2 regions of the Bacillus sp. K7 genome follow, and region 2 is predicted to be linked to the other one. Evidence: predicted binding sites of a transcription regulator. Region 2 holds the regulator's gene; the other holds the start of a gene.
The links. Region 2 encodes Rex, which represses fermentation and respiration genes when NADH is low (regulators of the CRP and FNR family bind a similar motif). Its sites were predicted from a motif close to TTGTGAAATATTTCACAA; they were not measured.
Positions count from the first base shown of each region.

Region 1: M1D98_RS06465 (DUF1641 domain-containing protein) is a predicted target of Rex. The motif match lies at 4,384-4,401, and genes of this name have one in related genera.

Region 1 covers NZ_CP096406.1:1,265,965-1,281,876, reverse strand. The annotation lists gene M1D98_RS06480 (MFS transporter) at 1-948, opposite strand, end outside; gene uxaC (glucuronate isomerase) at 1,028-2,449, opposite strand; gene M1D98_RS06470 (NAD(P)/FAD-dependent oxidoreductase) at 2,648-3,826, opposite strand; gene M1D98_RS06465 (DUF1641 domain-containing protein) at 3,866-4,288, opposite strand; gene M1D98_RS06460 (cupin domain-containing protein) at 4,681-5,178, opposite strand; gene M1D98_RS06455 (DMT family transporter) at 5,309-6,283, shown strand; gene M1D98_RS06450 (ABC transporter ATP-binding protein) at 6,405-7,157, shown strand; gene M1D98_RS06445 (ABC transporter permease) at 7,157-7,909, shown strand; gene M1D98_RS06440 (DUF6282 family protein) at 7,951-8,823, opposite strand; gene M1D98_RS06435 (RraA family protein) at 8,820-9,494, opposite strand; gene M1D98_RS06430 (isocitrate/isopropylmalate dehydrogenase family protein) at 9,508-10,617, opposite strand; gene M1D98_RS06425 (alpha/beta fold hydrolase) at 10,624-11,427, opposite strand; gene M1D98_RS06420 (beta/alpha barrel domain-containing protein) at 11,436-12,437, opposite strand; gene M1D98_RS06415 (DMT family transporter) at 12,468-13,427, opposite strand; gene M1D98_RS06410 (DUF4931 domain-containing protein) at 13,794-14,585, shown strand; gene M1D98_RS06405 (uroporphyrinogen-III synthase) at 14,741-15,553, opposite strand; gene M1D98_RS06400 (hypothetical protein) at 15,726-15,911, shown strand.
Region 2 covers NZ_CP096406.1:612,640-628,551, reverse strand. The annotation lists gene M1D98_RS03285 (hypothetical protein) at 256-1,614, opposite strand; gene M1D98_RS03280 (hypothetical protein) at 1,669-1,935, opposite strand; gene M1D98_RS03275 (DUF4357 domain-containing protein) at 2,883-3,053, opposite strand; partial or broken gene M1D98_RS03270 (transposase) at 3,243-3,506, shown strand; gene groL (chaperonin GroEL) at 3,779-5,416, opposite strand; gene groES (co-chaperone GroES) at 5,463-5,747, opposite strand; gene M1D98_RS03255 (CPBP family intramembrane glutamic endopeptidase) at 5,986-6,720, shown strand; gene M1D98_RS03250 (YdiK family protein) at 6,717-6,908, shown strand; gene tatC (twin-arginine translocase subunit TatC) at 7,139-7,906, opposite strand; gene tatAY (sec-independent protein translocase protein TatAY) at 7,913-8,086, opposite strand; gene M1D98_RS03235 (redox-sensing transcriptional repressor Rex) at 8,108-8,755, opposite strand; gene moaC (cyclic pyranopterin monophosphate synthase MoaC) at 8,752-9,264, opposite strand; gene M1D98_RS03225 (ABC transporter ATP-binding protein) at 9,390-11,318, shown strand; gene tsaD (tRNA (adenosine(37)-N6)-threonylcarbamoyltransferase complex transferase subunit TsaD) at 11,545-12,585, opposite strand; gene rimI (ribosomal protein S18-alanine N-acetyltransferase) at 12,578-13,033, opposite strand; gene tsaB (tRNA (adenosine(37)-N6)-threonylcarbamoyltransferase complex dimerization subunit type 1 TsaB) at 13,043-13,732, opposite strand; gene tsaE (tRNA (adenosine(37)-N6)-threonylcarbamoyltransferase complex ATPase subunit type 1 TsaE) at 13,713-14,189, opposite strand; gene thiL (thiamine-phosphate kinase) at 14,204-15,181, opposite strand; tRNA gene M1D98_RS03195 (tRNA-Asp) at 15,364-15,440, opposite strand; tRNA gene M1D98_RS03190 (tRNA-Met) at 15,502-15,578, opposite strand; rRNA gene rrf (5S ribosomal RNA) at 15,601-15,716, opposite strand; rRNA gene M1D98_RS03180 (23S ribosomal RNA) at 15,845-15,912, opposite strand, start outside.

The DNA of each region.
Region 1 (15,912 bases), 650 kb from region 2:
GCCGAAGCCGATCATTGCCGTTCTTTTTTTTCCAAATATTTTGACGAGCTTTGGCAGAAATATGACGCCCAAAAAGGAAGAACCGATAATAATAAAGTTCATATACGCCATCAGTTCAACATTGCCTAGATTATATTGTGCGAAATAGACGAGCATGGCGGATTTAATGTTGTATGCGGAAATTGAAAAAATCGTCATGAGGACAAGGGTTAACAGCGGTTTGTTTGTGATAAATGTTTTGACGACAGATGAGAGTGTTAATTTTTCTTTTGGCGCTTCCGATATGACAATGCGCTCTTTGCAGTTGCGGTAACAAATATAAAACCAAATCACGCCGAGTGCGGCGAACAAGCCCATGACCACCGGGTAACCGACCTTTGGATTATCAAACTTGACGAGCAGCGGCATCACGGCCACACTTGTGATAAACAAAGCCCCAAGTGATCCAATTTGGCGGAAAGTCGAAATGGAGGTTCGGTCCTCAGAGTTTTGAGTCATCGCTGCTCCTAATGAGCCGTACGGAATATTCACAAATGAATAGCCGATTCCCCAGATCATATAGGATGCATATGCATAAATGAGTTTTCCGGTCGTTGATACATTGGGAGACAGAAAGATAAGAACAGTAAGCACCGCGAGCACGATGCTTCCGATTAATAGATAAGGCCTGAATTTCCCCCGTTTGCCGATATGTTTGCGATAATCAATAGATGATCCGACAATCGGATCTGTTATCGCCGCAAACAGCTTGCTGACTAAAAAAATGCCGCCGGCCATCGCAGCCGGGATTCCCGCTACATCAGTAAAATACTTTAATAAATAAATTTGGCCGAGATCAAACATAAAGCCGTTGCCAAAATCACCAAAACCATAGGATATTTTCTCTTTCAATGAAAGCCTTTTCTCCGTTTCGAGTGACACAACCTTATTTGCCAGTTCAGTTCGCATCTTCCACCTCTGTGTTTAAAAATTTTCGGGTAGTGGCCCGCTCAGGATGACGCATGATCACGCCTGAGCGGACATGTGGTTACACGTTTGCTTTCTCTTCTTGAAATTGAAAGTAGCGTTTCGCATTGTCATAGCAAATTCCCCGAACAATGCTTCCCAAAAGCCCCATGTCACGCGGCACTTCACCGTTTTCCACCCATTCCCCAATCAAATTGCAAACGATCCGCCTGAAATATTCATGGCGCGTATAGGAAAGAAAGCTTCTGGAATCGGTGAGCATGCCGATAAAGCGACTGAAAAGCCCGACGTTTGATAACGCTTTCATTTGCTCGAGCATCCCGTCTTTTGTATCGTTAAACCACCAGGCTGTGCCAAATTGGATTTTCCCCGGGGTAACACCATCCTGAAAACTGTTGATCATGCTGGCGATGACATAGTTATCGTTTGGATTCAATGAATATAAAATCGTTTTCGGCAGCTTCTTCTTCATCTCAACTGAGTTCAGCAGCTTGTATAAAGGCTTAGCAATGTCTTCATCATTCATAGAATCATAGCCTGTGTCAGGTCCAAGCCTCTTCATCATTTTTGTATTCGTGTTTCTTAAGGCATTGATATGAAACTGCATCGCCCAATCGAGCTCCGCATACAAACCGCATAAAAACTGAAGGGTATACGTCTTAAATTTCTTCTCATCCTCATAAGAAATCTCTGTTCCTTGTAATCTGTCAGAAAAAATCCGTCCCGCTTCCTCTTTTGTCGTTTCAGCAAATACCATCGAATCTATCGCGTGATCAGACACTCTGCCGCCGGCTGAATGGAAGAATCGCACCCGTTTTTCCAGCGCCTCTAGAAACTCATTATAGGTTGTAATCGGTATGGCTGCCGCATCTTCAAGTGCCTGCACCCAATCAGGAAAGCCTTCACGATTGATCTCAAGTCCCTTATCCGGCCGAAACCCGGGCAGCACGCTGACAGGAAAATCTTTGTCTTCTTTTAATAATAGATGGTATTCAAGAGAATCGACGGGGTCATCAGTCGTGCAAACGACCTTTACATTTGATTTCACGATGAAATCCCTTGCCCCGAAGCCTTCTCCTTGAAGCAGTTCATTCGTCCGTTTCCATATACCCGGCGCGGATTGCTCATTTAAAATCTCATAAATGCCAAAATAACGCTGCAGTTCTAAGTGAGTCCAATTGTAGAGCGGATTGCCGATCGCCATCGGCACGGTTTTCGCCCAGGCCATAAACTTCTCCTCATCAGGCGCATCACCGGTAATGTATGTTTCTTCAATTCCATTGGCTCTCATGAGGCGCCATTTGTAATGGTCTCCATACAGCCAGGCTTCCGTGATGTTTTGAAATTTCTTATTTTCATAGATTTCTTTCGGGCTTAAGTGGCAGTGATAATCAATAATCGGCATGTCTTTCGCATGATTGTGATAGAGGCTGACAGCGGTTTCATTTTTCAGCAAAAAATGTTCGCCCATGAAGGGTTCCATGTCCTCACCGTCTTTCATTCGATTTCAAAATGTTAACGTTAACATTTTGATTTAGCTTTATTTTACCTTTATATTCCTCTGCAATCAATCTCTTTTTTGAAAATGAATTGTTAACGTTAGCAAACACATAAAAAAAGACATTGCCGGAAAGCATCCCGAAAGGATGGCTTTTGGCAATGTCGATCCCACAAGAAAGGCTTAGTAAGCCAGGCTGAAAAGTCCTTTAATGTGTGTTAAGTAGCGTACGTTACTTGCTTCTTTCATCAAGGAAGCAGGAAGGCCTTTAAGCGGTGTAGAATTAGCACCAATGATGGCAACCGCATCTTTGCGTCCAAGGCTTGCAAGTGTACCAGAGTTTACTGGATTGAATGTTTCAAGCGTTTTGCCTTCTAAGTAAGCGAATAGGTTGTAGCCGATCAGCTCACCCATTTGCCATGCGATTTGTGCAGTCGGCGGGTATGGACGGCCGTCTGGAGCGAAGTAAACTGCGCTGTCACCGGCAACGAATACATCCTCATGAGATGTAGATTGCAGGAAGTCGTTTACTGTTGCACGTCCGCGGTTCACTTCAAGACCTGATTCACCGACTAATGGGTTGCCTTGTACGCCGCCAGTCCAAACAAATGTGTTGGCAACAACTTTTGATCCGTCTTTCAGATCAATCACGTTTCCTTCTACATTTGTAACAGGCAGGCCTGTTAAGAACTCTACGCCGCGTTTTTCAAGGCTTACAGTCGCACGTTCGATCAGATCATCCGGAAGAACAGGAAGGATTTTCGGACCTGCTTCAACGAGCTTCAATTTAATTTCTTTATGGTCTACGCCATATTTTTTTGCAAGGTTCGGCATGATGTCAGCAAGCTCACCGACAAGCTCAACACCTGTTAAGCCGCCTCCGCCGATAAGGATTGTTGCATCAGCTTCGTTTTTCGTTTTAGAATACTCGCGCACACGATCTTCAACATGCTGGAAGACTTTGTTCGCATCAGCAGCGGATTTCAATACCATGCTGTTTTCTTCAAGGCCCGGGATGCCGAAGTAAGCTGTTACAGAACCAAGGCCTACAACAAGCGCATCGTAAGATAATGTAGAACCGTCAGCAAGCGCAACTTCTTTTTTATCAACAGAGAAAGAGCTTACTTCCGCGATTTTAAGATCAATGTCTTTGCCTTTGAAAAGTTTTTCTAATGGCATTGCAACCGCTTTTTCAGACACGTTGCCTGCTGCAAGACGGTGTAATTCCGTAATGATTTGGTGAGTTGGGTATTTGTTTACCACTGTCACTTTTGCTTGTTCTTTTGTGTAATGTTTGCGAACTGTTAAAGCAGAAAGAACTCCGCCATAACCAGCGCCTAGAATGACAATATGTTTTGACATCGTATATCCTCCGTCCTTTATATCAATTTGAGTCTGAGATTATTTTTGGTTTTCGCGTTCGTTCATGACTTCAAGGTAGCTGTTAGCAAAACGGAACAGCTTTTGCGCTTGAGGGTCTTTCAGCATGCGCAACAGGCCGAATAGACCAATCGTTTCGTTGCTTGCATCAGCGCGGTCTTTCGCTTCGATTGCAGTCGCAGCCACTTCTTTCGCTGTTTCTTTTACAGGCTCAAGCATTTCAGTGATCGCACCGACAGTATCGCTTTTTAACACTTCGTCAGTTGCTACAGACTGAGCGAAATCATAAGACTTCGTTAAAATATTCACTAACTCAGTCAGCTTTGGAAGCTGGTCAACTAGAACAGTCAGTGATTCTTGAACTTCCGGCTTTAACAGCTGATCAATAAGATCTTGCTGGCTTTGGCTGACAGACGCATTTGTTTGATCGATTGTTTCTGGCATATCCAATTCTCCTTTACTATAAGCAGTTTGCAGATTTTTTGTGGAAAGGGTAGTGCCTCTCCCTGGTCTCATGCTTGAAAGCATAAGAATAAGGATTGTGAATTCATGCACAATCATTTACAAAAATAAATGTTTACTACCCAGTTTTTCATCTTGCCATATTCAGTATTATTTTTATCTCAAAAATAAACAATTGAATAAGTCAAAAATCCTTTACTCTCTCTGAAAATAGCAAACACAAAAAACTCCAATTCAATTACCTTCTATATGATAACACTTTTTGAACAAAATTTGAACGTGAATTGCTTCGATTATGAAATTAATTTAAATAAAGCCCGTATCATAACGTTTCTGCGGCACTAGTTATTGACACTCCGGCAATTTTCTCCCCTTCACTTGACCCATATTTCCAAAAGAGGAGCTCTTTTTCCTGTGATCGGGTCATTCGACGGCAATGAGACCTGCTTGATCTGTTTCACCGCTTCGTCCCGTTCATTTGGCTCTCCCGTCTTCATATCGTACTGAACGCCTCCCGGATAAGCGCCAATAACGGTAAAATCGCCGCTCGCGCTTTGCTTTTTATGGCCAACTCCAGCTGGAATCACGACTGCGTCGCCCGATTTGAAGGGAATGGCAACTCCTTTTTCTCCCCCAAACTGAATCACAGCCTCTCCCCGGACAGCAACCAGGACTTCATGCGCATTGCTGTGATAATGATGGTATGGAAAAACACTTCCCGACCAGCTGTTTGACCAGCCATGCCGATTGACGATCCGCTCTGCCGAACCGGTGTCCTTGAGTGCGTTTTGATACACAACGAGCGGAAAATCAGGGTGGTTCGGAATCCTGCCGTCATCCTGAAAAAAGTAGGTCTGTGTCTCTGGTTCCATCAATGTCACCTCCATTTTTTGTCTTCCACACATTGCGGTTTGTAAAACATGCTTATTTTCTCACGACTTCATTGATCTGTGCGATATCGAGTAGTATAGTATAAAAAATAATGCCAGAATGAGGGATATCATGAAAGCAATCATTATCGGAGTATTGGCTTCACTCTTTTTCGCCGTTACCTTTATTTTAAACAGAGCGATGGAATTATCCGGAGGCAGCTGGCTTTGGAGCTCTTCGCTGCGATTTATTTTTATGATGCCGTTTTTATGTGTGATTGTCATCATGAGAGGGACATTCGCCCCACTCTTACTAGAGATGCGGAAAAAACCGTTTTTTTGGATCAAATGGAGCTTTGCCGGCTTCGTGCTTTTTTACGCGCCGATCACATTTGCGGCTGCATACGGTCCAGGTTGGCTCGTAGCCGGAACTTGGCAAATCACCATTGTAGCCGGCGTGCTCCTATCTCCTCTTTTTTATGTCAAAAAAGAGATGCCGGGCGGCCCGCAGCTCGTTCGGCAAAAGATTCCCCTTGTTTCACTTGGCACGTCCGTGATCATTCTGATCGGAGCGGCGCTCATCCAGCTTCAGCATGCAGAATCGCTTTCCGGAAAGATGTTGCTTTTCAGTGTGCTGCCGGTTGTCATTGCGGCTTTTGCCTATCCGTTAGGAAACCGGAGAATGCTCGAAGAATACGGAGGCCGGCTTGATACATTTCAGCGCGTGCTGGGAATGACCTTGGCGAGCCTTCCGTTCTGGCTGGTTATAGCAGCTTACGGGTGGTGGTCAGACGGCCTTCCAACAGCGGGGCAAACCGTTCAATCCTTCATCGTTGCCGTCAGCTCAGGCGTCATTGCCACCGTTTTATTTTTCTGGGCAACTGATATGGTAAGAGACAATCCGCGAAAGCTCGCGGCCGTTGAAGCAACCCAATCCGGTGAAGTGATATTTGCGCTGCTTGGTGAAATCGTTCTGCTGTCAGGTGTTTTTCCATCCTTTTTATCATTTGCCGGTTTATTCATTATTATTGCAGGGATGGTGTTGCACACCTTTGCTTCACAACTGGGAAAACCGAAAAAGAACACACAGTCAAACCTGACCGCATAGCATCTGCAGGAGAATGGGTGAAAGCCTGTTCTCTTTTATTTTCGCTACCAAAAAGCATCTATTTCACGTTATATTTACATAAAGGATCATCCTACTTATATACTGAAAGGTGAATAATATAATGGAAGCAAACGATCAAACACAAAACAGACCAGCCATCTCCTTCAGATCAGTCAGAAAAAGCTATGAACAAGATAGACAAACTTATGATGTATTGCAAGATGTCACCGGAGACATTCAACAGGGCGCAATCGTCGCCGTTTTAGGCCCTTCTGGTTCAGGCAAAAGCACCCTCCTGTCGATGTGCAATGTAATGAGAACGCCTGATAGCGGCGACATATACATATACGGAAAAGAAGTCCGAGAATGGAATGTCAATGAGCTGAGGCGAACGGCGGCCCTCGCGTTTCAATCGGCTCCCGTTCTTGACGAGACAGTCCGTGACAATCTTAGTCTGGTCCAAAGGCTGCATCAATCCCAGCAGCACTCTCCTGAGGAGCTTGCATCTCTTACAGGGCTACCGCCAGAGCTTTTAGACAGAAGCGCCAAGGATTTATCAGGCGGACAGCGGCAACGGCTGTCACTAGCCAGAACGCTCGCAAACCCTTCCTCTATTCTTTTATTGGACGAAATCACATCCGCCTTGGACCCGGTTTCCGCTCTTGAGATTGAGGAACTGATCAAACGCCAGCATCAAGAGAAAAAATGGACGGTCATGTGGGTGACTCATAATATGGAGCAGGCGAAGCGAGTTGCCGACACCATTTGGTTTATGGCGGACGGACGGCTGCTGGAAATTGCTGAAACCGAAGCGTTTTTCTCCAATCCGCAGCATGAAGCAGCGAAAGAGTTTTTGAAGGGAGGGACCCGATAATGGATTACCTTTCTCTCTCTTTAACGATGATCTTTGTTTTGATCGCCTTGTTTTTATCCAAATCCTTTAAAGCCGGCGTTGAAAAAGACATGGTCATCGCCACGATCCGGGCCGCGGTACAGCTGCTTGTCATCGGTTATGTCCTGTCGCTGATTTTCCGCGGAGACCACCCTGTTTTTATCTTGTTCATGGTGCTGCTAATGCTGGCAGTGGCGGCACAAAATGTCGTCAAACGAAAGAAAAATACGATCGGTTCGTTTTGGAAAGTATTCGCAGCGTTAGCGATTGTAGAAATGGTAACGCAAGGCATTTTGCTGTCTCTTCATATCATCCCGTTTACGGCCCGATATGTCATTCCGATCAGCGGAATGGTCATTGGAAATTCGATGGTGCTCGCAAGTCTGTTTTTAAACCGGCTTAGCTCAGAAATCGGTGTTCGCAAAGAAGAGATACAATTGATATTGTCTCTTGGAGGCACACCGAAGCAATCCATACAGCGTATTCTTACTTCAGCGATGAAAATGAGTATGATCCCGACGCTGGAAAGCCAAAAAACGCTGGGGCTTGTTCAGCTTCCAGGCATGATGACCGGCCAGATTTTAGCGGGCGCGGACCCGATTCAGGCGGTACGCTTTCAGCTCTTAATCGTATTTACAACGATGGCGTCAGCCGCGCTGACATGTGTGATCTTAAGCGTTCTGACATACCCTTCATTATTTACAGCGCATCAGCAGCTGAAGGAAAATGGATAACCGAAAAAGATGAGCCCTTCCCGAAACGGAAGGGCTCACCTTTATTTCACGCCTAAAAAAGCGGTTGGATTCAAATAACAAATCTCATCAGCGATTTTTTGATTAAAATCAAATCCATTTGCTTCAGCAGCTTTTTTTACCTCTGTCACATATTCCGTATATCCCTCAGTTACTGTCCCATTCTTTAACTGGCCGAAATCCGTCGAGACGCATATGCGATCTGTTCCCCATGTTTTCAGCACTTCAACTAAATCCTCGTGCCGGTCATAACCAATTTTGCTCATTAAAACAGCAAATTCAACATAGACGTTTTTGGAAGAAGACAGCATATCAATGACCTCAGCGATTGTAAAATTTGTACACTGGTAAAACGGGTGCGTAATCATCAGCTTACATTTTTGCTTTTCTGTTTCTTCAATCAGCATATACACTTCTTCTTTTGAGGAATGGCCTGTCGCTAATGGAATGTTAAACGCCGATGCTACTTGAATGACTTCCTTTGTTTCTTGACGCAGTTTTCCGTTTTCGCTGACCCTTTCATATTTCACTGTATGTTCAGCTAAAACAGGATGAGATGTGGTTTGTTTTGTTTTTGGTTTGTTTGACGGCAAGGTCAAAGTGGGAAACCAAATCATCATTGAAGAATGATCCGGACCGTTCGCAGCAATCGCTGCTTCCACCACCGACCGGTTAATGCCGCCGTTGTACTGGTTTAATGTAATAGATCCAAAGAGCGGCAGCCCCATCTCCCGGGCCGTGCGCGCAAGCGGCGTTGTGGCCATCAAGTGGCTTTTCATAACGGCGGCTCCATTGTTCGCTTTTAGTTCTTCACCCAGATTAAAAATCGTATATCTTCTATTGTACGTATCAGGCCATGCGTGGACATGAAGATCTAAAAATCGCTCAAGTTTCATTTGGCTGTCACTTCATTCTCCCAAGGTCGGTGATACTTATACATGTCACGCGCTTCTTTTAAATGTACGCCCCGCGAAACGGCTTCTTTGATTTTCTCTTCTGTTTCTTCAATGGCTCTAGAACGCTTGATGACTTCTTCGGCAACGTCTTGAGGAATGACGATCACGCCATTTTGGTCCGCGCGGACAAAATCGTTCGGCTGAATAACCGTGCCGCTAATCGTGACAGGGACCTGATGGGCTGTCTTTTTCGTCCGGCCTTTTCCCGTTTTCATATAGACAGCAGTACTGAACATGGCGTACTCCGTTTCCCGAATATAATCAATATCACGGCAAGCACCATCTATTACAGTGCCCGCGATTTTCTTTTGAATCGCCAATTGGGTTAAAATATTGCCCCATACGGTACAGTCCGTACGGCCGTTATTAGCAAGAATAACAACTGAACCCTCTTCGGCCTCATCAATAAAATCGGCTGCCTTGGCAACTTGCTGTTCCTCTTCGCTCGGATCTCTGTATTCCACTGTAAACGCTGTTCCGCAAATATCAGCAGACGTGTTTCTCGGTACGATACCGCTTAATCCGCCATCTATGTTTAAACTGTCCAATGCGTCGGAAATCGTCGGCGTATCAAACGATTTCAATTCTTTTATGATTTGTTGATGATCCACTTATTTGGCCTCCCTAGCAATTTTCAATGATGGCATTTGCCGTTTCTTTTGTGCTTGCGATCCCGCCTAAATCGTACGTAAGCGTTTTTCCTTCTTTTAATACTTTGTTGACAGCGTTTTTGATCCGCATGCTTTCTTCCATAAAACCGCAATGCTCAAGCAAAAGGGAAATGGTCAAAAATTGCGCCATCGGATTCACTTTCATTTTTCCGGCATGTTTTGGCGCTGAGCCGTGTACCGGTTCAAAATATGCATTCTCGTAGCCGAAGTTAGAACTCGGCGCAAGGCCTAATCCGCCCATAATGCCCGCCCCGAGATCAGAGAGGATGTCACCGAATTGATTTTCACTGACAATGACGCCGAAATGTCCCGGATCTTTTACCATCCACATCGCTGTCGCATCAACGTTTTGGACCTCCCAATCCACTTCTGGATAATCCTTCGCCACTTCTTCTAAAATGGTTAATGCAAACTGACCGGACTGCCTCATCACATTTGGCTTATCTGACCACGTCACTCGTTGGTAGTTGTATTTTTTCGCCCATTCAAAGGCAAACTTCAACAATCGCCTTACACCATTTTTCGTAATCAGGCGAATCGCGGCGCCGCCATCCTCTTCTCCGTCAAGCTGCCAATTATTTAGTCCGTTCTTGTTTGCCTGAATAAAATCATACAAATCTTTGGGAATCGGTGAAAAGTCGAGTCCCGCATAAAGTCCCTCTGTGTTTTCGCGAATGACGGTCATTCTAAACTTTTTTGAATGCTGATGGTCTAAGCTGTAAGCCGGACGCACATTGGCGAACAATTGTAATTTTTGTCTCAGCTGAATGACAGGTGAAACATACTTCAGGTCTTGACCTTGCAATGACGGATCTAATTCTTTTAGGCCCTGAGCATGAGGTTTGCTGGTAATCGCGCCTAATAATGTCACATCACATTTATCAATTAAATCCCACGTTCTTTGCGGAACCGGATCCCCTTCTTTTTTCCAAAACTCCCATCCGATATCACCAAACTTCAGATCAATATCGACACCTAATCGATCAAATACCGGCAAACTGCATTCGATCACTTCAGGACCAATTCCGTCACCTGGTAAAACTGCTGCTGTTAATTTTGCCATATGTTTTTACACCTCTGCTCCAAAATGTGAATCAATAAATTTTTCAATTACTTGTTTGACTTCTTCTGGTTTTTCACCAAACATGCGCATACCGCTGTTTTGGATAAAATCGATGTTCGCCTGCGGCAGGTATATTTCAAAATATTCAGATTCCTCTTGTCCTAATAATATTGATTCTTCTCCGAAAATGATTTGAATCGGCGACTTCATCTGTTCATGATATGCTTTTCCGTTATGGTTGATAATGGCTTGGACACCGGCTTTCATTTTGGCAACGGCGATCGCCTCATCTTCTCGGTCTGTCGTCTCCAACTGGAATAACGGCAGCTCGCTTTCTTTGACGACCCACGGCACTAGACCCGCTTGAAGCCCTTTGATGCCAAATTTGTCGCAAAGCATATACCATGTGGAAAAGACGGCCTTTAATTTTTTATTTGGGCAAAGCATGGTGGATACCAACAAAACAGGAGTGTCTGCGTATTCATTGAACGTGCTTAAATACTGAGCCATCATCCCGCCAAGAGAAAAGCCCCAAATCATATAAGGGGTAATGTTGTTCTTTTCGACATAATCATGTGCCCACTGAGCCAATTCAGGAACGGTAAATGTATCTTGTCCCTTATGTTCCTGTATCAGTTTTTCCGGGACATCTAAAATCAGAAATGTATAGTCGTTCAGGTACGGTGCAAGTGATACCAGCCATTCTTCCCGGCTTAATGCGTCTGCGTCCATTCTCGGCAAAACCAAAATCACTCTGTCTCCGGTTCCTAACTCCAGCTTCCAGCTGCGTTTTGCGTTTTCTTTGTTCATCATCATACTCATCCTACTTGACTCAGCTCGGTGCTTCGCAGCGCAAACTCCGCACGATGAACCAACGTCTGTTTTTCTAAAATAACGAGTAAATCCAATAATTTAAGGCCGCTTGATTGCGCCATTCTATCGAGCTTGTCTAATACATCTAAATTCAAATTATGCAGTCCCGACAAAATCCCTTCTTCTTTGTCATAGAAGGAATTCTCTGACGTATCGTTAATGAATAGGGTGTAGGCTTGTCTTGATAGCTGGATTAATTCACAAATGTCATATTTTTTGCTGAGGTCTAAGCGGTTGAGTATCGCTGCAAATGTCTCGATGCACAGGTTACCAGGCCCTTTTCCAAAACCGTATAAACTTCCGTCAATGAACTGGACACCGCATTGGATCGCATCAATTGCATTTGCCGATGCAAGGCCTAAATTGTCATGAGGATGAAAACCGAGTTCTACAGATGAATGTTCTTTCAGCTTGGTAAATAACGATGAAACAGCAGGCGGCATCATGGCTCCGTTGGAATCAGCCAAGTAAATGTAATCGGCTCCCGCCTCTATTACTTTTTCTGTAAATACAATGATGTCTTGGATATTGGCGTGACTTGCTCTAATTAAGTTTGCGCTGACATGAATGCCGTGTGCTTTCAATTCTTTGATGACCGGAAGACTGGCATTCGTTTTCGCAAGAGGAATGCATAAACGAACCATACCGACAGATGGGTGCTTCATCCGTTCAAGGAATTCTTCTTGATATTGTGCCGGGTGCAGCATGAGCACCAATTGTGAGCTTGACCCCGACCCTATCGCGGAAGCCATTTCTTCTATGTATTCAATCGGACAGCAGCTTTGAAGATTCATTCCTTCGTGTGAAGACACATAACCAATTTCGATAAAATCAACATTCGCTTTTGAAAGTCCGCTGACGACTTGGCGGGCGGCATCTAAATTGATCTTCGCCCCTTCAACATGAACTGATTCTCTTAACGTGACATCCATTAATTTTATACTCATCTTAAAACCCCTTTTTGATTGGATTTGATGCTATACCGCTTCTTTTTTGCTTGTCTTTACCGCAGGCATGACAGACTGACGTCTTTGAAAAATATTATTTAATACAATCGCACCGATCGTTAAGAAAGCCCCGCCCGCTTCAACAGGCGACATTCTATACCCTGCGATGATGGAAATGATAAACGAGACAATCGGAACCAAGTTCATAAACAAAGAACCATTGATTGGTGTCAATATCTTATTGCCGATATTCCATGCAAATACGCCGATTACACCTGCAAAAATACTCATGTAAATCATTTCCCACTTGATGTCCATGACTTGATCGACAGAAGGCACTTCCACTTTTCCTAATAGTACGAATATTAAAATAACAACAATAGACGTAATATTTCCGAAAATACAGCTCAAAGCCGTGTAACGCAAGGATGACCATTCCGGAAAGCTGCTGCCTCCAATCGTATAAAGAACCCAGGCTAACACGCTGATTGACATGAGAATAATAGGAACTGCCTGCTTATTACTGTCTGCGAAGAAAGCAATATCTCCCTTTGTCACGACCAGCAGCACACCGATGAAGGACACCGCAACCAAAAGCAATGTAACATTCGCCGGCCTGTTCTTTTTGTACACCCATAAAACAAGCAATGACACCATTGGGATCAGCGCCATTAAAATAGAGCCTAAAATAGCCCCGTTATCGCCCGCCATCTTTTGCCCTAAAAATACAAGAAAATTATAAGCGCAGAATGCCATACTCCCATAAAACCAGATTGGAACCAGTTTCCCTTCTGTTTTAAAACTTTTGGCCCCCTCTGTAAAAAACAGAATGACAGATAGCACCACTGCCACAATCAAATAACGTATCAATGTAAAAAAGAATGGATCAATATGTTTCAGAGCTCTTCCGGCGACAGGCCACTGCGCTCCAAAACAAATACCTGCAATCAGGCAAAAAAGCACGCCTTTTTTAAAATGCGATGTTGTCATGTTCTCACTCGCTCCTTTTGTGGTGAAATACTCCCAATTTTCTCCTTTCCGTAAGATATTTCCTAATATACACAGATGGGTAATATTTGTAAACTATTATTTTCAAAACATTTTTATTTTTATAAATTTTGAATTTATAAGTTTCGGCTCACGAATAAACAGTATTAAACCTGCGTCATGTCGGGATTTTACGCTTTTTGGAAACGTGAACATTCCGCATTATTATTTTTCACAAAAAATAAATTCTTTTATTTTTTTGGTGAATGTAAACAAAAATAAAGAAAATATTGAAAGCAGAATGTAACCCATATAGAATGTAAAAGTGACATAAGGAATTTAGAAAATTTTGAAAGGTCGTTTTATCAAATGCAAAAATTATATTTTTCCAGCTATATCGGTGCCCAAAAACCTGAAACCATTGTCAATAAACAAAACGCCTGTCCTTTTTGTGACCGAGATAACCTCACCGGCATTTTAGAAACAGAAGGGGATATGATTTGGCTCGAAAATAAATACCCTACCATCCAGGATACGTACCAGACGCTGATTGTTGAGACAGGCCAGTGTGACGAAGATATAACGACTTACAGCATTCAAAAAATGAGAAAACTGATACAGTTTGGTTTAGAGAAATTAATACATATGGAGAAAGATCCTCAATACAAAAGCGTCATATTGTATAAAAACCACGGCCCGCTTTCTGGCGGCAGTATAAAACACGCCCATATGCAGATTGTCGGATTGAAACATGCGGATTATATGGAATCACTTTCATATGAGAATTTTCTGGGGATCAAGGTTGCAGAACATCCTAATAAAGCTGAATTCAATCTGTCGAGCGATCCGATTATGGGTTTTACGGAAATGAATGTGATCATTAGTGACTCGCTGGAGAATACTGACCTGATGGCTGATTATATTCAAACAGCTGTTACCTATTTGACCCAAGATTTCAGCTATAAATGCACAAGCTATAATTTATTTTTCTATCATACAAATCAAAAGATCATCTGCAAAATCGTGCCGCGATTCGTTGTTTCCCCTTTCTTCGTTGGCTATAAAATCCCGCAGGTCTCGGTAGATCAGCGTTTGCATGAAATAAAAGAAGAATTGCAGACAAAATTGAATGCCTCACGAAAAGAAAACAATGTGCTATGAAAACATAATGCTTCGAAGTTTGACAGTATAAAAACAGCTGATGGGTATAAATGCGGGGAGGCTTCAGGAGCCGTTTTCACTTTCAGATGCAAGCTTCAGTCTTTTGCCGGCATACAAAAAGCCGCTTCCTTTCGGAAAAGCGGCTTTTGTACTGGTTATTCTTTTTCTTCATAATACTTAGACAGCTCAATAATCATCGCGCCCATCCGTTCAATCTCCGGAGCGAGCAATCTTGTCATGCCTTCTTCCCTCAGCGCTTCCGCGGTCACTTTGCCGACAGCCGCAGCGATAGCGCGCTCTTCGAATACAGCCTTCACTTCATTGATATAGCCGCGCTCCCTGGCAAAGTCAAACAGGGAACGAACCTGAATGGCCGTTGTAAAACAAACGGCGTCGATCTCACCATTCATCAGCTCCCGGCATAACTTATCCACTGTTTCCTTCTCAGGCGGGATATGCTGATAAGGCAGAATCGGCAGGACAGACGCGCCCTTTTCTTCAAGAAATGCCATGAGGGCCGGCGCATTTTCTCCATGAAGCTGCACCATGACTGTTTTTCCAGAAAAATCGTGGGGCTCCAGAGAACGGATTAAGCCTCTTGTTGTCCCGTCTTCATCAGAAGCTTGGGGTGTGATCCCAAGCTTTTTCAGCACAGACAGCGTTTTGTATCCCCGGCATGCCGCTTTCGCTTGGCGAATGGCCTGCAGAAACTCATCTTTCAGACCGATTTTCTCTGCCATATCGACAAGCGTCTCCGTGCCGATGCCTGTCGTGAAAATGACCCAGTCAGCTTTCTCCTCCACAAACGTCCGCAAATCCGGCTCCACCTGCTTCTCTGCTAAGTAAACCGTTCCTTGGAGAGGACGGATGACAGGTGTTCCGCCCTGTTTTTCAATGATTGTGCTGATCTCTTCCGTTTTTCGGGAGCCCCCGATCGCCACGCGTTTTCCATGTAATCCTTTTCCCATACCCGCTTCCTCTCCTCTATGCATATGTTTTTATGTACACGAGCTTAATAAAGCTATTGTGGCGCAAACCAAGGGAGAAATCAAGATCAACCTAAGCCCCTAAAATCCATTGAATACGCCGGCAGCTTGCTGTAATATAAACAGCAGACATGTTTTCTAACGGAGGTTCGCCATGGACACAAAAGAAGAATATGAAACTAAAGGCTTCGATACAACGATCGTTTACGAATTCAATGAATACCCGGACGTCCGCAGCGGGCGCTGCGATAACTGTGATTACACACTGTTCAAAAGCTCTGTTAAAGGCGGAAAATTTCTAAGAGAATGCCGGAGATGCGGAATGAAAAAGAACATTTAAA
Region 2 (15,912 bases):
TTTAATTTGCTGTAAGCTAACGAATCAAAAGAGACACTAATTAAATAGCTAGATATATAAACTTCATAATTTAAATTATTAGTTTTCAAAAAAATAATATGACCTATCTCATGAACACAAACATATAGTACTAATAACAATGTTAATTGCAAAGAAATCACAAAAGAACTAGTAATCAAGTACAAAGTAATTGAAATGAAAACAAGCAAATATTTTGCTTTAAACAAATAACCAAAGTACAAATAAAAAAAGATACTAACTAATTTCATTTATCTTATAATCCTTTACAGTTACCCATTTAATTACGAATAATACAAATATAAAGAATATAAAAACGACCATTTTAAGAAGTGGTATTTCTATCATTGATACTCGTGTAATAATTTCTGGAATTACTTTATAGCTAATAATCAAAATAATACCACTTGAAATTGATTGGGTTATTGCTCCTAAATATTCTCCAAACAGATAGCTAATAATAATTGAAATATAGATACTAAAATAAAGTACAAAACAAAAAATAAAAAAACTAGAATTCTCTATAATAGCTATAAACCCAGAGTTTCCAAGTATAGATATCACAAAGCAAAATATGACCATGAAAAATATCGATGTTATAAAATAAAAATGTAGTAGCCATATAGAGAACTTGAAATTTGACGCCCTCAACATAAATAATGGTTTTGCTGTTTTCATGACTTTATTGAATACAAATCCTATATTACCTATTATAGCTATTACTTGAAAAAGCTCTACCATAACATAAAATTGTTTTGTTATATAGGATAGTACTATCAAAAACATCATGGACATTATAAAAAAAATAATGTTCTTTCTTATATCATAAATCAGTAAAAAGAAGTAGACATTATAATTTTTACATCTAGATTTCTCATTTCCCTGCATAACCTCTCCATAATGTACCCTCATTGACATAGTGTATATATATATTATAACAATCGCAATATAAAACACATATAATAAAAAGGGATGTACAGTCATTCTCAACCAGTGAACACCAATAAACTTATGAATCGGAAGAGTTATCAATAACAAAAAAAACAATATAAATAGTGTTTTAAATAAAGTAAAGCTATTGCTTAATATATTCATTTTCACAATAATTTTATTTATTAACATCACAATCATGTAGCTTATTAAGAAAAGCAAAAGACTAACAATCTGCCAATAAATAACTGAGTACATGATCAATATATTACTATAAATTGATAAAACAATATAAAGAAACAAAAAAGAAAGTACAGCAGGAATAATATAGAAGGTAATTGATTTTAAATATTTTAGATATTCTTTATATATGTAATCGATTATTGAATAAGAGGTATTATTATCAGATTCATTTTTCTTTAAAAACCATATCAAAAATGGAAAAATTGAAGCAGTGATAAATATATAAGAGACACTTGGAAATAAACTTATATTTATCTCAACTTCGTATTCTAAAAGTGAAGGTAAAAATACAGCTGCCGAAATACTTGCTATTACAATTAATAATACTGAAAAAAAAACTTCGGTTCTTTGAGACGCAAATATAAATAGTCTATTTTTGATACGACAAAATAAAATTTGAATTAAAAGACTAACTCTTTTCATAATAATTCCTTTCGTTAGCTAGCTTGAATAGAAGGTTATGTAATAGTATTTATTCTAACGACAACCTAATTTAAAAACTCCCTCTTTGAGTTTAACAGACATTTCAAAAGACTTTCCTAGCTGTGCCCAGCAAATTGTTTGACCAATTGCCCAAGTTACAAAAATAACCGACAATACAACAATTATAAAAACAAGAGGACCAACACATAAATATGATTTTTTTGCACTTTTATTAATGTTCAAGCCTCTTTTAAGATCAGATGTAATTAATAAAAAACTATTATAAATAGATATCAGTAAAGAATTATAATAAGCTTGCATTAGTTTTCCCCCTTTTATTACATAACCTTCCATTCAAATAATATAATAACTTATATTCCTTATTTTTGTAAATGGAATTTTATAAATTTAATAGGATTTTTATTCTTTTACAACTTATTTTTTATAAAGTAATCTTTAGATGGTTTAATCTCTACCCTATTACTTATAAACTACTCGTACTTCTTTATTTAGTTGAATCTTCTTGATGACCTAAAATAAAAACTTCTCTATAAAACCGAAATAAAGTAGATAGCTAATCAAAAGAGCCTTCCCAAAAGTTCAAAGAACTATTCCAGCCCATTATGGACTTTGAATTTAACCTTCGGATAACTCAAGTCTAACATTTTCTGGATCAGTAGGGAGTCTGACAAAAAATAGTAATATTCTATTTACCCAAGTGCTAAATCAACAGTTGCGTCCCTATTACCTTCCCTCAGTTAATGGCACTCATCAAAGATACATAATGAACAAATTTTGAATATTCTAGGCGATATTCTAAGTGACATTGTACATTTTATTTCTATGTAAGCGACAATAATACCTTCGTTATATCTGCATTGCTCATAGAGGAAATATCTGTTCCGAAGTAGTTGTTCAAGTGCTTTTAAACATTAAATGTGCCTGCTAAGAAAATCGCATAATTTAACTCTCTTACCATTCATGTGAAGTTCTCTTTAAAAATTGGCCAATCCACACTGACACGAGACGCCCCTTGAGATCTTGGAAAACCTCCTCATTTTTAATAAATTTTAGAGAATCTATCAGCACCGAACGGGGAATGATTGACGCAACACTTAGAAGCACCTAACTCCCCAGAAATAAAATACCTTGTGGTTACGTGCAACTCCCAACAATTTATTAAAATTATATAAGCAAATAAAATCGTTTGTGAATTGTACTCAACATAGGGAATGAAATTACTTCTATATACTACCGAGAAGGTTGAATTACTCTTTCTCAATCTCCCCAAACCGAACCCCACTCTCATCCTTCCACTCCGTCAATCCATTAGCATGTCCACCTACAACCAACGCCGCTGCATAATATGGACTTTTAAAAAGAACATTCTCCTGCAGTATCCCGATCTGATTAATCTGAACCTGCTCTCTCTTCTGCATTACACCACTTGGAATGCTCTCTTAATCAATCGTTTCAATCATACTTCCTTTCAGAACAACAAACCCTTCAATTGTTTTTCCGTTTTTACGACTCTTTCTACTCAAATAAAAAATACTGTTTAGACTTTCTCCTGTATGAACTTGTTCTTCATCTGATGAGCTTGTTTGACTCAACTTCTCGAAAACTTTGAAGTCGATCATTTGCGGCATACAGACAAGAATAGGCAAATCTACGCCAAACGCAAAGAAACGATTGAACGGGTTTTTGCCGATTTAAAGCACAAGCATGGCCTGCGCTGGACAACCCTAAGAGGAAAGAAAAAGAAAAAATTGTCCATGCAGGCGATGCTTGTTTTCGCTGCCATGAATCTAAAAAAACTGGCGAATTGGACTTGGAAAGGACCAACTCGCCAGCCTATTCGACCGAAAAACAAAATAAATTGGACAAAATAGGTCGGATCATAAAGATCCGACCTATTTTGTCAACAGCCTGAGGCCCCTTTATTACTTCAATATCGCTTCAATTTTTGTTTTCGGTTCATAAATGCCATGTAAGCCCGTATATTACACAAGTTTATTTACACATCAAAAAAACAGAAAAAAGCCTCTCACAAGTTCAATGAACTCATGAGAAGCCTCGAAAATCTATAAATGGCACCAAATGGGCATCAAAAATGACGTCCGTTGCCGACAAACCCTTGTTTAACAAGAGTTTTTTGTCGGTTTTACATCATGCCGCCCATACCGCCCATGCCGCCCATATCAGGCATACCAGCACCGCCGCCGGCATTCTCTTCTGGCTTGTCAGCGACAACAGCTTCAGTTGTTAACAACATAGCTGCTACAGACGCAGCGTTTTGCAGTGCAGAACGTGTCACTTTTGTTGGGTCAACGATACCTTTTTCAATCATGTTTACCCATTCGCCAGTTGCAGCGTTGAAGCCTACGCCGATTTCTTCGTTTTTCAGGCGCTCAACGATGACAGATCCTTCAAGACCTGCATTGTGCGCGATTTGACGAATTGGCTCTTCAAGAGCGCGAAGCACGATGTTGATACCTGTTTGAGCATCGCCTTCAGCTTCAACTGTAGCGACTTTGTTATATACGTTGACAAGCGCTGTACCACCACCGGATACGATGCCTTCTTCAACAGCTGCGCGAGTGGAGTTCAGGGCGTCTTCGATGCGAAGTTTACGCTCTTTCAGCTCAGTTTCAGTCGCAGCGCCGACTTTGATGACAGCTACGCCGCCAGCAAGTTTCGCAAGACGCTCTTGTAATTTTTCTCTGTCGAATTCAGAAGTTGTTTCTTCCACTTGAGCGCGGATCTGCGTCACGCGGGCAGAAATTTTGTCTGATTCGCCAGAACCTTCAACGATTGTTGTGTTTTCTTTTGTAACCACAACTTTAGAAGCGCGTCCCAATTGTGTGATTTCAGTCGATTTCAGGTCAAGGCCAAGATCCTCTGTGATAACTTCTCCGCCAGTAAGGACAGCGATATCTTCAAGCATTGCTTTACGGCGGTCACCGAAGCCAGGGGCTTTAACAGCAACTGCGTTGAATGTGCCGCGAAGTTTGTTCACAACAAGTGTTGCAAGTGCTTCGCCTTCAACATCCTCAGCGATCAGAAGCAATGGTTTGCCTTGCTGAACAACCTGCTCAAGCACAGGAAGGATTTCTTGAATGTTTGTGATTTTTTTGTCTGTGATCAAGATGTAAGGATTGTCTAGAACCGCTTCCATCTTATCAGAGTCAGTTACCATGTAAGGTGACGCATACCCGCGGTCGAATTGCATACCTTCCACAACTTCAAGCTCAGTTGTGAAGCCTTTAGACTCTTCGATTGTGATCACGCCGTCGTTTCCTACGCGCTCCATTGCTTCAGCGATAAGGCTTCCGACTTCCTCATCAGCAGCAGAGATCGCAGCAACCTGAGCGATAGACTCTTTGCCTTCGATCGGTTTAGAGATTTCTTTCAGGTTTTCGATCGCAACGTTTACAGCTTGTTCCATACCTTTACGCACGCCTACAGGGTTAGCGCCCGCTGTTACGTTTTTAAGGCCTTCACGGATCATTGCTTGCGCAAGAACTGTCGCAGTTGTTGTACCGTCACCGGCAACATCGTTTGTTTTGCTGGCTACTTCAGCAACAAGCTTAGCACCCATGTTTTCAAACGCGTCTTCAAGCTCGATTTCTTTTGCGATTGTTACACCGTCATTTGTGATTAACGGAGAACCGAATTTTTTCTCTAGAACCACGTTGCGTCCTTTTGGTCCTAAAGTTACTTTTACAGCATCAGCAAGTGCATCGACACCACGAAGCATTGCGCGGCGAGCTTCTTCACTAAACTTAATATCTTTTGCCATGTTTACAAGACCTCCTCGAATTTTTAAGTATTTGTTTATTTAAGAATTAGCCGATAACAGCTAAAATGTCGCTTTCACGTAAGATTAAGTATTCAGTACCTTCGTATTTCACTTCAGTACCTGCGTATTTTGAGAAGATAATGCGGTCGCCCTCTTTTACTTCTAAAGCAACGCGCTCTCCGCTTTCTAACACGCGACCTGAACCAGCTGCCACGATTTTGCCTTCTTGCGGTTTTTCTTTTGCAGAATCCGGCAACACAATTCCGCTGGCAGTTTTTTCTTCAGATTCTACGAGTTCAATGACAACGCGATCACCTAATGGCTTTAACAATGTAATAACCTCCTCAATAGTATGAATATGTAATTTTAGCACTCAGCTCTAAAGAGTGCTAACACAGTTATTATAATAAAGAATCTCACTTCCAATTTCAAGTGATAAGATAAAAAATTTTCACGCTTTCATGATTCTTTTCGAGCCCCTCATCCCTTAGCTTTTTCACCCTCCGTTCCGATTATGTTACAATAGCTGTAGATGAATGAAACCCATTTAACAAAGGAGTACATACCATTTGAGAAAACAGTATTGGTTTATTATTTTGACATACATCGTCATGCAGTTTTCCTTCCTAATCGGGATTCCATTGTTATTTAAATTAGGTTATGCCGGAGGACAGCCTACCAACGAGAATATGGTGCACGCACAAGGATTATGGTCCGTCATCAGCTTTATCGCCTGTCTTGTTGTCGTTCTGCTCATTCTTAGAACGGCTCCGAAAACAACACTGCGAAACGGCCGGAAAGACTCTGTCGGGCTTTCTATCCTGTGGGCGATAGCCGGTTTTTTCATTGCCCTTTTCTCTCAAGGAATAGCAGGCTCTATAGAATATTATGTATTCGGCATTGGAAGAGAATCAGAAAATACTCAAGCCATTCTGAAAGTCATTCAGGCAGTTCCGCTCATGATGATCGTTTCTTCTATCGTCGGGCCAATATTAGAAGAAATTATCTTCAGAAAAATCATTTTCGGCGCGCTTTATGAAAAAACGAATTTCTTTTTTGCAGGACTGCTCAGCTCGATTATTTTCGGTATTGTTCACGCTGATTTGAAACACCTTCTTCTTTATACAGCAATGGGCTTTACCTTTGCCTTCCTGTATGCCAGAACAAAACGGATATGGGTGCCGATTTTCGCCCATGTCATGATGAATACGTTTGTCGTTATCATGCAGCTTGAGCCTGTTCAGAAGTATCTTGAGCAGCAGAGCACACAAATGCAATTGATTATTGGAGGATTATTTTTATGAGAAACCCGGTCGTTTGGGGAATGATCTATTTTGCCGTAGGGTGCATCTTTACTTATCTTGCCGCAAGCTCGCCAGGCAGCATGTGGTCATTCTACTCCATCCTGCTGATGGTGTTCGCCGCTTACAACATCAGCATTTCATTTAAGATGTTCGCCTTTTCATTTAAAATCAAAAAGAATCAGAAATAAAGAAAATCCATTTCTCGGAGAGAAATGGATTCGAAATTAAATCCTAAAACGGTTTTCGTTTTAGGATTTTGTCATTTTTCAGCGTGATTGAGAACCCTTGAAGCCTAGGAAAGGCGAGCATTGGAGCGGAGCGAATGTTTTAATTCGTGAGCACCAACGCACAGGCTTGACAACGAATGCGAGGGTTTGTCAACACGCCCGAATCCATTTCTCACATGAGAAATGGATTTTTATGATTGCCCTGAAGACACGTCCTGATCGGCACCACTGCTTTGCTGTGCTTTCCGATAAGCGGCCCTCGATATCAAAATACTGATTTCATATAAGATCAACAGCGGAACAGTGACCATCATATGAGACAAAAGCTCAGGAGGCGTAATCAAGGCAGCAATCACAAGCAGCACAAAATACGCATACTTTCTGACTTTCGCTAAGAACATCGGAGTCACAATTCCAAGCCTGGTCAAAAACATGAGGATGACCGGCATTTGAAACAATAAGCCGAACGGAATTGTCAGCTGCAGGAGAAAGTGAAAATACTCATTAATTCCGATCACCTGATTGACATTCAAGTCTTGAGAGATTCGCTTCATAAAATCAACCACAAAAGGAAATAAAATATAATATGAAAAGGATAAGCCCGCTAAAAACAGCAAAACAGAGATTGGAATGTAGCTGAGCGTCACTTTTCGCTCTTTCTCATAGAGGCCCGGGCTCACAAAAGCCCAAAGCTGATACAGAATCACCGGCGAGGTCAGGACAATTCCGATGATAAACGCGAATTGCATAAACACAAAAAGCGGGTCTGTCAGATTAAACGCGTTAAGCGTCAGCTCTTTCGCCTCATTTGTTTCTTGCAGATATACAATAATCGGCTTCGCTAAAAAAAATCCCGCGATAAAGAAAACGACAAAGGCCAACGCCACAACCAGCAATCGTTTTCGAAGCTCAGCAATATGCTCCAGCAGCGACATTTGATTCACTTTCATTCTTGTCATCCTTACTTACTGATCTTCTTTCTTTTTTTCCTCTTCATCACTCGTTAATCCTTTAGTAGCGTTTTTGAATTCACGAAGTGTGTCTCCAGCTGCTTTCCCCAGTTCAGGCAGCTTTTTGGGACCGAAGATAATCAAAGCAACGATTGCGATAACAGCAAGGCTTCCAGGACCGATCGGCATATGTGGGCTCCTCCTTTCCCTCTATTCGATTTCCTCCAAAACTGAATAATGCTTTAAGAAATAAACAAGTGACTGAAGCTCTACAGCTAAATCTATATGATGAATTCGAATGTGTTCCGGCACATTCAAACGGGCCGGCGTAAAATTAAGAATTCCCTTTATCCCTAACGCGACTAATCTGTCTGTAATGGGCTGAGCGGCAACTGCTGGCACTGTTAGAATGGCAACTGATTCATCTTTTACATACTGTTCAAGGTCATTAAGATTATAGACGGGCACACCGCCTACCTCAGTTCCTATTTTACTCTCATTTATATCAAAAGCCATAGAAATTTTTGTGTTATTATTTTTTGTGAAATTATAGTGAAGAAATGCCGTTCCCAAGTTCCCGACACCAATCAAGATGACATCTGTCATTTCATCCTGATCAAGCGTTTTGCGGAAAAAAGACAGCAAATAATCCACGTTATATCCATATCCTTTTTTGCCAAGAGCTCCAAAATAGGAAAAATCCCTGCGAATCGTGGCGGAATCAACCTTTACGGCATCACTGAGTTCAGCGGAAGATACACGCTGTTTTCCTGACGCATGCAGGTTCTTTAAAAAGCGATAGTAGAGCGGCAGCCGTTTTGCCGTCGCCTGCGGAATTTTTGATTGATCCTTATTCATTTTTGGTCCTCCACATTATACTCAGATAGTTCTCTTTTAAAGTCACCGTTTTTCCCGCCTGTCTTTTCAAGCAAGAAAGTAGGGCCGATGACCATCCCTTTATCAAGAGCCTTGCACATATCGTAAACAGTAAGAGCGCACACCGATGCAGAAGTGAGCGCTTCCATTTCCACACCTGTACTCCCTTTCGTTTTGACCTGTGCTTTTATATGAAGTATAACTTCTGTTTCTTTTATTTTCCAGTCAAACGATATATCTACCCCGCTCAGTGATAGCGGATGGCACATCGGAATGATATTGGACGTTTGCTTTGCGGCCATAATGCCTGCCACCTGCGAAACAGCCAATACATCTCCTTTACCGATATCGTGACTTTGTATTTTCTCGTACACTTCATGCTTCATGTGTACGCTTGAAACAGCCGCCGCAGTACGGACAGTCGAAGATTTTTCGCTGATATCCACCATCTGGGCTCGTCCCTGTTCATTAAAATGAGAAAATTCATTCATATTCAAACTCTCCTTAAAAAGATCATACACTATTTTCTTCTCTATGTCTTATTCGGCCAATGTATTGTTTGCTGACTTCTGATTGATAAGCTACACTTAACTTATTATAGCAGAGGTGAAATAATATGATGATCTTACAAGTTAATCAGCTGTCCAAATCATTTGGTGCTGATACTATTTTAAACAATATAAAGCTGGAAGTCAGAAATCGTGATCGCATTGCCATTGTTGGTCGAAATGGCGCGGGTAAATCCACGCTGCTTAAAATTATCGCAGGCCAGCTATCGTATGAAAAGGGCGAAATCATTAAACCGAAAGATATGACAATGGGATATCTCGCCCAGCATACGGGCTTGGATTCTAAGCTTACCATAAAAGAAGAGCTGCTGACTGTTTTTGACCACTTGAAAGCAATGGAAAAAGAAATGCGGACGATGGAAGAAAAAATGGCGGCAGCTGATCCGGATGAATTGGAAAGCATTATGAAAACCTATGACCGGCTTCAGCAGGAATTCAAAGATAAAGGCGGCTATCAATATGAAGCGGATGTCAGATCTGTGCTGCACGGCCTTGGTTTCAGCCATTTTGACGATTCTACACAGGTCCAAAGCCTGAGCGGAGGCCAGAAAACAAGGCTGGCCCTAGGTAAGCTTCTATTAACACAGCCCGATTTGCTCATTCTCGATGAGCCGACAAACCATCTGGATATTGACACACTAACCTGGCTTGAACATTATTTGCAAGGCTATTCAGGCGCCATTATGATCGTTTCGCATGACCGCTACTTTTTGGACAAAGTGGTAAACCAAGTGTACGAGGTATCAAGAGCTGAAAGCAAAAAATATCACGGCAACTACAGCGCTTATCTCGACCAAAAAGCCGCGCAATATGAAAAAGATCTGAAAGTATATGAAAAGCAGCAGGACGAAATCGCAAAGCTCCAAGACTTCGTAGACCGAAATCTGGCGAGAGCCTCTACCACAAAACGAGCGCAAAGCCGCAGAAAGCAGCTTGAGCGAATGGACGTCATGTCAAAACCGCTCGGCGATGAAAAATCTGCAAGCTTTCATTTTGATATTACAAAACAGAGCGGAAACGAAGTCTTGCGTGTTCAGGATCTCACAATCAGCTATGAAAACCAGCCCCCGCTTTTAACGGAAGTGTCGTTCATGCTCACAAGAGGAGAAAGCGCTGCGCTTGTCGGCCCTAACGGAATCGGTAAGTCGACATTGCTGAAAACATTAATGGACACCCTGAAGCCAGATCAAGGAGCGATCTCATATGGCTCGAATGTCAGTGTCGGCTACTATGACCAGGAGCAGGCTGAGCTGACTTCCGCTAAACGTGTCCTTGATGAACTGTGGGATGAGTATCCGGGGCTTCCGGAGAAAGAAATCAGAACTTGTCTCGGAAACTTCTTGTTTTCCGGAGATGATGTATTGAAACCCGTGCATTCATTAAGCGGGGGCGAAAAAGCAAGATTGGCCCTTGCTAAGCTGATGCTTCAAAAAGCGAATTTTCTCATTCTTGATGAACCGACAAACCATCTGGACTTAGATAGCAAAGAAGTCCTCGAAAACGCGCTGATTGATTATCCAGGCACACTGTTATTTGTCTCACATGACAGATATTTTATTAACAGAATCGCCACAAGAGTGTTTGAGCTTTCCTCAAACCATATAGAAGAGTATCTGGGAGATTACGATTATTATACGGAGAAAAAAACAGAACAGCTTGAACTGGAAAAAATGAATCAGCAAGAGGAAGCCGAGAAAACGCCTGCTGCGATAAAGTCTGACTCCAAACGTTCCTACGAAGAAGAAAAAGAATGGAAAAAGAAAGAACGACAACGGCTGCGGCGAATTGAAGAAATTGAAACCGCTGTTCAAACCATTGAAGAAAACATCAGCCGCAATGATGAATTGCTATGTGATCCGGAAGTCTATCAAGACCATGAAAAGGTACAAGCCATCCATGCTGACAACGAAAAGCTCAATCAGGAGCTGGAAACTCTTTTATCCGAATGGGAAGAACTATCCACAGAAGAAGATTAAAAAAAGTCAAGCACCTCTTTTTAGAGGTGCTTTTTATCCACAGAAAATAACCTTATACAACAAATAAGTAAGCGTTTTATACACATTATCCACAAAATTTTCTGAATTCATCCACTTTATTAACAATGTCCTCAATCCTTTATCCAACGATACCTTCATAATTACTAACAGATATGTGGATAAATTGAGAATTATCTGTTAATAACAAATAAAAAGCCTCACTCCATTATGTCGTGAGACTTTGATAAGAAGTCAATTCAAGGCCAGGTTGGCCATTCATATCATATGCACCGCGAATTCCCTTCTCAAATGCAATAGTGCCAGCCGCAGCAATCATCGCAGCATTGTCCGTACACAATGCCAACGGAGGAATGACAAGCGCAATCCCTTCATGCTGTGCAAATTCTTTTTCTAGTGCAGCTCTGAGTCCTCTGTTTGCAGCTACTCCACCGGCTAAAAGGACCTGTTTCACATCATATTCCTTTGCCGCACGCGCCGTTTTCGTCACTAAGACATCAATCACGCTATTTTGGAAACTGGCAGACAAATCTTCCGGAGAAATCTCCTGCCCTTTTTGGGACGCATTATGAAGCGTATTGATCACCGCGGACTTCAACCCGCTGAAGCTGAAATTGTATGAGCCTTCTTCGAGCCATGCGCGAGGAAGCGGAATATTGTCATTTCCTTTTTCAGCAAGCTTGTCAATTTGCGGTCCGCCCGGATATGGCAGTCCCATCGTTCGCGCCACTTTGTCATAAGCTTCTCCTGCTGCATCATCGAGCGTTTCCCCAATGACGTCAAATGATCCGTGTTCCTTCATATAAACCAATTCTGTATGGCCTCCTGAAACGACTAAAGCCAGTGCTGGAAATACGATGTCTTCTACAAGGCGATTCGCGTATATATGACCGGCTATATGATGGACGCCAATTAACGGAATGTTATGCGCAAAGCTCAATGCTTTAGCAGCGTTTACTCCGATAAGAAGCGCTCCCACAAGTCCCGGACCTTCAGTAACTGCAATCGCGTCAATTTCACTATACGTCATGTCAGCTTTACGAAAAGCCTCTTCTATGACCAAAGTAATTTGCTCAACATGATGTCTTGACGCAATTTCCGGAACAACGCCTCCAAAGCGCTTATGGCTATCAATTTGAGAAGCCACTACGTTCGAAATGATTTCTTTTCCGTTTTTTACGATAGCTGCCGCCGTTTCATCACAGCTTGTTTCAATTCCTAATACGTACGTCTCTTTTTGCTCACTCATTTATCGTCACCCACATAATTAACGCATCTTCCCCGTTATCAGTATAATAGTTCTTTCTTATTCCGCCGGGCTGCATCCCGAACTTTTTATATAAGCCTTGAGCAGGATGATTCGAAACCCTCACTTCAAGCGAAAGCCTCCTTGCATCTTTTTCTTTGCACAGTTCCACCGCTGAGCGAAAAAGCGTTTCTCCTAAAGACTGGCCTCGATACTCCGGCTTGATCGCGATATTTGTAATTTGGGCATCGTCCATCACAATCCAAATTCCGCAATACCCAGCAACATGGCCGTCCTTTTCAATCACGAGATAATGAGCATACGGATTTTCCAGCAGCTCATGATAAAAAGAATCCTTCGTCCAAGGAGACGTAAAGGAGGATGTTTCGATTTCGTATACGTGATCAATATCATCAGGCCGCATGATTCTGACGGCTGCTTTTGTTTTCATCCTATCACCCTACTTTTGACTTTCAATCCATTTCGCTTCCGCTTCTGCCAGCCGCAAGTAATCCGGGACAAGCCGGTGAACGTCCTCTGCTTCCTTTTCCGCACCTAGAAAAGCCAATTCTGAAGGACGCGGATTTTGCTGAGCCGAAGCGCCAATGACCCCTTTAATTCCAAGCACATCCTCTATCATCTGCTTATGAATAGAAGTATCATGACCTAAAAACAAAACAGGGCGATCCTTTTCTTTTAGCATCTCCAGCCATTCGGCCAGCATCACATTTTGATCTGGAACCACTTGCTCCAAAAGCCCGTTTTTATATTCATACAGACCTGTATACACCTGTCCACGTCTGGCATCAAAGATAGGGCTGATCAAACCGTCAAAATGCCGTCCATTTGCCGCGAGCGTCTCAAGGCTTGATACAGCAGCAATCGGAATGTGTAAAGACCAGGCAAGGGTTTTGGCGAGCGTCACACCAATTCTGACTCCTGTGTATGAACCAGGGCCTTTTGCAACAACAATTTTAGAAAGATCCTGCGGTGTCATATCACAATCATTCAGTAATGAATGAACAGCAGGCATTGCTCTGACAGAGTGGTTCTTTTTCAAATATGTCATGTGTTCTGCTATGACGGTGTCTTCTCGAAGCAGCGCAATGCCCAACGTATAATTTGATGTGTCAATTGCTAATATTGTCATGTCTACTTATCTCCTCACAAAGCATTTCATACCGATCCCCGACAGCAGTAAAGGTTATTTCCCGCTCTTCATCACCAGCTCTTTTGATGACAATTTGCAGTCGCTCCTGCGGCAGCTGTTCTTCAATTAAATGAGCCCATTCAACGAGACAGACACCTTGTCCGTGAAAATATTCATCAAGCCCCAAATCTTCACTTTCATCTTCCATTCTATACACATCCATATGATAAAGAGGAAGTGTGCCATCGTTATATTCTTTTATAATTGTAAAAGTCGGACTGTTTACAACACGTGTAATTCCAAGTCCTTTTGCAAAACCTTTCGTAAAAGTTGTTTTTCCGGCTCCTAAATCGCCCTCTAATGTCAGGACGTCTCCCGGTTTAGCAAACGATGCCGTCAGCTTGGCAATCGCTTTTGTTTCTTCAGGATTTACAGTTCTCCACTTTAATTGCTTCACACGAGTCACCCATCTTATTTAAAATGATTATATCCTTTTTTTTCTAAGATCACTGATGTTTTATCTGTTTTTAGGATCACATTGGATTCTGTTTTTTCTATGACATGACCAATCTTTGTAATGGGCAGTTGACGTGTTTCACACTCTTGCTTCAACGCTTCCCATTCCTCCTTTGAAACCGTTCCTGTCAGCTCAAAATCCTCCCCGCCAAATAAAGCCCATTCTTTCCAGTGAGGATGGAGCTTAGGCAAGTCAGAATGGACTGGAAGCATACGTTCATCAATTTCAATTGAAACACAGCTGGCTTCCGCAATCTCATGTAATTCGCTAGCTAATCCGTCACTGATATCATTTAAAGCCGCACGCTGAACATTCGAGCATAATTTGCCGATGTTTACTCTCGGCTGAGGCCGTTTATGCCTGTTGATAAAGTAACTGGCTTCAATCACTGCGTTTTGGGGATCAGTCTCTTCTGACAACAAAGAAAGTCCTGCTGCAGAAGAACCGATTTCACCGGTTACAAACACAATATCGTTGGGTCTTGCCAAGCTGCGCAAACATGCCTGTCCCTTTTCAACTTCCCCGATTACAGTGACTGTAACAACTAATTTGTCAGAGGTAGAGACTGTATCGCCGCCAATTAGATCCATATGATATAGTTTCGCCAGTTCATTCATTCCTTCATACATTGCCTTGATTTCAGATTCCGTCCATTTCGAAGGTACCGCAAGTGATACCAAATAAAATTTAGGAATGCCGCCCATCGCGGCAATATCACTTATATTAACGGCTAATGCCTTATATCCGACATCTTTAGGTGAGGAATAGTGTAATTTGAAATGTATATCTTCCACCATAGTATCAACACAAACAATTTCCTGAACGCCGTGTTTCGCAGTGTAGAGCGCTGCATCATCACCAATTCCTACATCAACGGAAGAGTGGTGAATGGTCCGCGGAGTAATGCTATGTATTAAATCAAATTCATCCATGAACCAAAACCCCCTTTCAACCTGCTTATGCCTATATGTACTCTTCTTAGTGTATCGAATTTTGCTGTAATATCCAAGATGTTGCCGATATAAAAGAAAGCTTGGCTATGACACCAAGCAGAAGCTACCGTAAAAGAAAACACAAAAAAAAACGAAAACATGATCGTTTCGTTTACAAAAAATGGCGGTCCGGACGGGACTCGAACCCGCGACCTCCTGCGTGACAGGCAGGCATTCTAACCAACTGAACTACCGGACCATATTAAAATGAATTATTTTGGTTGCACCCTTCGGGCACTCCTTATTTTATTCATATATTTTGGTTGCGGGGGCAGGATTTGAACCTGCGACCTTCGGGTTATGAGCCCGACGAGCTACCGAACTGCTCCACCCCGCGATGATAATAATTTATGGTACAAGCTTGGCGGCGTCCTACTCTCACAGGGGGAAACCCCCGACTACCATCGGCGCTGAAGAGCTTAACTTCCGTGTTCGGCATGGGAACGGGTGTGACCTCTTCGCTATCGCCACCAAACAAATGCCTTCAGGATGAAGGTACTGGGCGTTTCTCACAGGATGTGAGAGCCCTTAGCGGAGTTTCTTTCCACCTTTTAGAGAGATGTTCTCTCAAAACTAGATAACAGATGTGACATCAATCAAAATGTGGTTAAGTCCTCGATCGATTAGTATCTGTCAGCTCCATGTGTCGCCACACTTCCACCTCAGACCTA